Regions from separate parts of the Flavobacterium ginsengisoli genome, predicted to be linked through region 2. Evidence: riboswitches for the same ligand, from Rfam matches in the RefSeq annotation. Region 2 holds a riboswitch; the other holds the start of a gene.

Region 1 (3,506 bases), 2.0 Mb from region 2:
AACATCGCTATAACAATATTTTCCTAAAGGATTGGTCCATTTTACGTTGCCTCCACCTGGATTATCAGGAAAATCGGATTGGTATAATTTTTCATTGAAAACCAAAATACCGCAAGTTCCAGGTCCGCCTAAAAATTTATGAGGCGAAAAGAAAATCGCATCCAATTGTTCTTCTGGATCTTTTGGATGCATATTGATTTTGACATATGGTGCAGAAGCCGCAAAATCTACAAAACAAAGTCCACCATTTTGATGCATAATTTTGGCCAATTCATGATATGGCGTAATAATTCCGGTAACATTCGAACAAGCCGTAAACGAACCTATTTTTAAGCTTCGATCGGCATATTTTTTAATTTCATCTGAAAGAACTTTTGGATCAACCAGATTGTTTTCGTCTGGCGAAAGAATTACAACATCTGCATTAATTTCATACCACGGAACTTGATTGGAATGATGTTCCATGTGCGTGATAAAAACAACTGGTTTATCTGCTTCCAATTCGTAGTTTTTTCGCACTCCAATAATACGCTGCAGTTTAGATAAAGCAGCCGTCATTCCGCTTCCTGTTGTAACTAAAACATCTGATTCGCTGGCATTAACCGCTTTTTTAATAATTTCTCTAGCGTGCTGATAGGCATAAGTAGACGTTTTTCCTGTCTGACTAGAAAATGAATGCGTATTGGCTATCATTGGACCAATTTTATTGAGCATTATATCTTCGATCGGAGTGTATAATCTTCCACTGGCAACCCAGTCTGCATAAACTAGATTTTGTTCTCCGTAAACCGATTCAAAAGTATGCTCAATTCCTACTGTGTTTTCTCTAAACTTAGAGAAGTGACACTCCGATTCTGTTGGTTTTGTTGTTGGCTCAATAGCATTCATATCCTTATCATTTTAAATTAACTAATTGTATTTTTTGTTGTGCTTTTTTTAGAATCAAATTTTATTCTCCAAAAGCGCTTTTAATGTAGACTGCAATTCTTCTCCGTGCAGGTTTTTGGCAACGATTATTCCTTTTGAATCTACTAGATAATTACCCGAATTGCTCTTACTCCATATAATTTGGCAACAGCACTGTTCCAGAAAAGCAAGTCAGAAACATGTGTCCATGTCAAATTATCGTCTTGAATTCCTTTAATCCAATTTTCTTTCTTTTTATCTAATGAAATTGCTACAATATTGAATCCTTTATCATGAAATTCTTTGTAAGCCGCAACAATATTTGGATTCTCTTTTCGGCATGGTCCGCACCATGAAGCCCAAAAATCAACCAAAGTGTAGCCTTTTAAATTATCATAAAGGCGAACTGGCTTTCCATCAGGATCTTTGGCAGTAAAATCTGGGGCTTTTTTACCAACCGCTAATCCGTCTAACACGGTAACCAGTTCTTTTAGTTCTTTCACGTAAGTGATATTCTGAAGGCTTTTATCTAATAAAGCAATATTTTGAGTGATTTGCTCTGGTGTTAATCTATACGACCAGTTTCTATATAAAACATAAGCCGAAACAATAGATTTTGGATGTTCTGTAATGAATTTACTAATTTCAACATCTTTGGTCTTTTTATAGGTTTCGAACAAATCTTGAGAAGCCGAACCTTCAACCACAGAAGCCGTATAATATTTCTTCGGACTTAGTTTTACTGTTATCGGATCTTTTTCAAGAAAAATATACAATGGCGAACTTTCTGTATTAACGCTTAGACCATATAATTCTGGCGTTTTTACTTTCGTTTTAAAACTAAAATTTCCGTCTTTTACTTTTACAGAATCAATAGTCGTAAACATTTTATTGTGAAACTTCTGCAGGTAAACATATTGTGCCACTGTGTCGACAACAGTTCCTTTCAATTGTAAATTGCTTTCCTGAGCTTGAGTTTGAAGCGCTCCAAGAAACAAAGCAAAACCTAGTAGTATTTTTTTCATTTTATTTTTAGTATTTTAAGATTAGACAAAAGAATTTTGTGCCAATGCCTAAAGCCATCAGCGCTATTGTTATTTTATAAAAGAAATCTGGAAAAGATTACTGTTTTAGAATTCAGAAAAAAGCAAAGCTATTTTCTTCAAAAATTGAATTCAAAAGTTCATAACCGGCATATAATATTGATTCTGCTTTCATTGTAATAAAAATTTTTAGTATGGATGATCTTAAACAGATTTACTGAAGAAATCTTTCTTATCTACCCGCACACGGCGGAAGGATTTAGCACCTTATTCGGCAACAGGTTGCTAAGACTTCATTGGGCCTATTCCCTCAGTCTTTCTGGATAAGTATCATTATATAACTTTTCTGTGATACAAATATATACTAATTCTACATAATTAGTCAAGTTTAAAATATAATTTTTTGTTTTTTTTTATTAAAAAAATACTTTTACAAATCACAAATACATAAAAATCAATAAATTAAACCTGAAAACATTATTTAGGAACGGCATTTTTTATAAAAGAAATTCATACGTTTTACACTTAAAAGAGAAAAAACATTATTTATTCTGGAAGAAAAACGTGCAAATATTTATTTTTTTCAAGGCTAGAAAGACCTTCTTTCAGTCCGTTTTTGAGGTTTGAAGTAATTAATCCCAACACTTGTTTTAGATCATTGAAATTATTGGGTTTCACAAAATAACAGACAGCACCCAAATTGGCAGCGGCATCCATATCATTTTTATATGACGAAGTCGAAATCATTATTACGGGAATGTCTTTATAATGTTCCTCTGCCTTTAATTGTTTTAAACATTCCCAGCCATTCATAATCGGCATATTTAAATCTAAGAAAACTACGCCTGGCACTTTATCTTGAGCTTTCAACAATTTTAGCACTCCGCTTCCATTTTCAGAACAATGGCAAACAATACTTTCATCTATCTCCGCCAATGCTTCACAGAACATTTCTGCATCGTCCTTATCATCATCAGCTAATAAAATCATATTTTCTCCCATAATTAAATGTCTTTTGCTTTTTGTACAAACGGCAAGGTAATAATAAAAATAGCTCCTTTATTAGAAATTCCTGTTGCAGTAATGCTTCCGCCATGACGTTCGGCTATTTTTTTGCAAAGTGACAAACCTAAACCTGTGCCTTCGTATCGATCCTTAGAATTTAATCGCGTAAAAGTTTCAAAAATGCGTCCTGTTTGATCAAGGTCAAAACCAATTCCGTTATCCTCTACTGTAATTATTGCCACTTTATTACCTGCTTCAATTTGTTCTGTTGCTGTAATATTAATTTGAGGCGGAATGTTTTCTTGGGCGAATTTAATAGAATTATTAATTAGATTATAAAACAGCTGATATAGCAATACCGAAGCTCCTTCTATAACTGGAAGCTCTTCAAAATAAATTTTGCCATTTGCTTCCTGAAGCGCAATTTCAAGATCATTTTCTATGTTTTTAATCACTTCGTTTAAATCGACTATTGTTGTTTTTTGCGAATCGGCATTCATTTTAGAATACGCAAGAACACCATCAATCATATTAAACATACGATCTGCTGCA
Region 2 (3,506 bases):
TTTTTGTACGAAACGTCGGTTGAAACTGGAATTCCTGTTTTGCAGACCTTAAGAGATCTATATTATTCTGGAGAAAAAATCACGAAGATTCGAGGTGTTTTATCTGATAATTTGAGTTATGTCTTTAATCGATTTTCATCAGAAGATGTTTCGTTTTCTTCTGTTTTAAAAGATGCGAGCCTTTTAGGTTTAATGAAATCTAATTTTAAAGAAGATCTGTCTGGAAACGATTCTGCAAGAAAGCTTCTGATATTGGCCAGAGAAATAGGAAAAGATTTTGAGTTTTCAGACATTACAATCAAGCCCTTTATAACCGAAGAACATTTGGAGAAAAATGGAGTGCTAAACAAAGATGCTGTCGATAAATCTTTTAAAATCGCCAAAATTACTCAAGCAGAAAATCATGTATTGAGATATGTAGGAGAGTTTGATGTAGAAAAAGGAACTTTAGAAGTCAAATTAATTTCGGAACCAATAAATTCTCCAATCGGACAATTAAAAGGTTCTGATACCATTTTTGAAATTTTCACTAAATCTTATGCCGATATTCCAATCGTAATTCAGAGCGCTCCACCTTGCAAACAAGCAATTTCTAGAGGAATTATAACCGATATTCTGAAAATTGCGGAGCGAATTAGGAGTAAAGAAGCCGTTTGGCTGTAATTTTTTAGTTAAAAAAATATAAAAGAGAAAAAAGTTCTTTGATAAATTGATTTGTCAAATGGAATTATGAAGGAAAATTGGCTTATTTTGTAAGTTTTTTACTTGTGTTATTTCGTTTTCGTTTTTGTAAGATGTTTTTTGACGTTAAAAAACACATTTTCAACGGATTTTGTAATTAAATTCTTGAATTTTATTTGTGTAATAAGAAAAATATTTGCATATTTGTTATACCCAAAAACTACTAGAAATCAAATGAACTTAAAAGTCAACAAAATGTTTTGTGCCATTTCGGTTAAGACCGAGGCGGGGGTGTCTATTGCTAAAAAATTGTAAGAATACAATAATAATATAGTAAAAGCCTCCTAAGAAATATTTAGGAGGCTTTTTAATTTACAACAAATGCAGAATTTAAATAAAATACAATATAAATCACAGATGAATAAATCCTTACAGATGAACACTAAGATGTTTGCTGTCGCGCTTATTTGCGTGAACGTCTGTTGATACTAAAAGTATAAATGAGTTTAAAAACTTAAACCCTTTTGGTATCTAAAAATCCAAAAGGGTTTTTTTATTCTAGAAAATGACTTAACAAAAAGATAAACGAGAAATAAAGATTATAAAACACAACTTAACTAAAACTTAATATCATGAGCAAATTGAACTACTTCGCAGAAAAAATTTCTAAATTGAAAAACAGAAGGACAAAAAATAGTAATCCGCCGCCAACAAACGAATTGGCTCATCCAAGATTCGGAATCACAGAGGAAGATAAAAGCGCTGAGAAAAAAGTGCCAAACTCTTTATTGTTTTTGATGTATTCAAAAGAAAATGAAACGCTTTTTATCTAAACGGAAAAGCATCATAAATTTAGGGTAAAACCTGCTTAATTTTACTGGGCATTTTTGTTCGGTAAATTTTTGCGTATAATAGTTTTTGCTAAAATAAGTCTCAGAAATTTAACAAACACTTTTAGATAAAATTTGTTTGTTTGAGAAATTAGTAGTTAATTTGCACCGTTAAGTTCAAACACGTATTGAAATGTTATAAAGAAAGGACGAGGGATTAGACCCGATGAAGCCTTAGCAACCCTTCGGTAAAACGAAGAAGGTGCTACATTCTACCACGCCAAACGTGGAAAGATAACAACAAGATTTTTTCTAGTTAAACCTAGTTTTTCTTTCTAATATTTCCATATACAAATCAATAATACAACAGATTTGAAATTGGAAAATATACCAAATCCCATTATAATTCAAGATTTCATCACAGAAAGTGGTGCAACTTATCATTCTATACCATTAAGTTTTACGCTGGCAGGACAACCTTTGCACAGCGCGCCTATTGTTTTGGTTAACCATGCTTTAACTGGAAATTCGCAAGTTACTGGCGAAAACGGCTGGTGGAATGACTTGATTGGTGAAGGCAAAACCATTGATACTGCTGTTTATACCATTTTGGCTTTCGATATTCCAGGAAACGGAAGCAATTCCTTTTTAATTGACAACTATTTAGACTTTACAGCTAGAGACGTTGCAAGAATCTTTATCGAGGGCGTAAAAACGTTAAATATCGAAAAACTTTTTGCAGTTATCGGAGGTTCTGTTGGTGGCGGAATTGCTTGGGAAATTTTAGCTTTAGCGCCAAATATCACAGAAAATCTTATTCCGATTGCGAGTGACTGGAAATCGACTGATTGGCTTATCGCCAATTGCTTTTTACAAGAGCAAATTCTAAACAATTCTTCAAAACCAATCGAAGATGCAAGAATTCACGCAATGCTGTGCTACCGCTCGCCAGAATCATTCAAGGAAAAATTTCAGCGTACCATAAACCAAGATCTTTTGATTTTTAATATCGAAAGCTGGTTGGCACATCACGGAAAAAAATTGCAGAAAAGATTTCAGTTGTCTTCTTATAAATTAATGAATCAGTTGCTTAAAACAATTGATATTACTAGAAATAGTGAAAGTTTTGAAAACTTAATGTCTAAAACAAAAGCTTCAATTCACATTGTCGGAATCAATTCAGATTTGTTTTTTACAGCAAAAGAAAATGTAGAAACCTACGAAGAATTGAAGAAGTTTAAAGATAATGTTTTCTATAGCGAAATTGATTCGGTTCACGGACATGACGCTTTTTTAATCGAGTACAAACAATTAGATCATTTACTTGCCGACATTTTTAAGGCAGAAACAATAAAGAAATAAAATGAAAGTATTAAAATTTGGAGGTAAATCGTTAGCAAACGGAGAAGGACTTAACAAAGTTGTTTCAATCATTTCAGATAAAGTAAATCAAGGTGAAAAAATTGCCGTTGTAGTTTCTGCACGAGGAAATGCTACTGACGAATTAGAATTTATCTTAAGCATTCGTCGCTAAAAACGGCAGTTACAAAGAATTATTAGAGAATTTTAAAAAATATCAAATATCAGATTACCCACAAGTTGATTTGTCTGAAGAATTTAGCGTTTTAGACAAGCTTTTTGAAGGTGTAAGCTTAATTGGAGATTACAGCAAAAAAATCAAAGATCAGATTTTGTCAAAAGGAGAATTGCTTTCAGCTAAATTATTGACAGCAATTTTACAGGAAAAAGGAATTCCTGCCAATTTTGTAGATACAAGAGATTTGTTGAAAACCGATTCTAAATTTGGTGATGCACAGCCTTTGGAGCAGCTTTCAAAGAAAAACGTAGTAAATTATTTTAAAGAACATAACGGCGAAACGGTTAATATAGTTACAGGCTTCATTGGCTCAAACAACAACAACGACACAACTACTTTAGGTAGAAATGGCAGTAACTATACCGCTTCGTTAATTGCAAATTATTTAAATGCAGAAG

Evidence for each region. A riboswitch is a leader RNA that binds a small molecule or an ion and turns the genes downstream of it on or off. The one in region 2 is predicted to bind S-adenosylmethionine.
Region 1: it holds a riboswitch for S-adenosylmethionine, as region 2 does, so the genes downstream of both, P5P87_RS23640 (TlpA disulfide reductase family protein) here and P5P87_RS13895 (alpha/beta fold hydrolase) in region 2, are expected to answer to the same signal.

What each region holds. Positions count from the first base shown of each region.
Region 1 covers NZ_CP121110.1:4,973,438-4,976,943, reverse strand. Annotated here, with positions in the region: gene P5P87_RS23645 (aminotransferase class V-fold PLP-dependent enzyme) at 1-888, opposite strand, end outside; gene P5P87_RS23640 (TlpA disulfide reductase family protein) at 1,032-1,931, opposite strand; SAM riboswitch class I at 2,179-2,279, opposite strand; gene P5P87_RS23635 (response regulator) at 2,496-2,951, opposite strand; gene P5P87_RS23630 (PAS domain-containing sensor histidine kinase) at 2,954-3,506, opposite strand, start outside.
Region 2 covers NZ_CP121110.1:2,986,118-2,989,623, reverse strand. Annotated here, with positions in the region: gene P5P87_RS13905 (homoserine dehydrogenase family protein) at 1-663, shown strand, start outside; gene P5P87_RS13900 (hypothetical protein) at 1,314-1,514, shown strand; SAM riboswitch class I at 1,705-1,812, shown strand; gene P5P87_RS13895 (alpha/beta fold hydrolase) at 1,890-2,873, shown strand; partial or broken gene thrA (bifunctional aspartate kinase/homoserine dehydrogenase I) at 2,875-3,506, shown strand, end outside.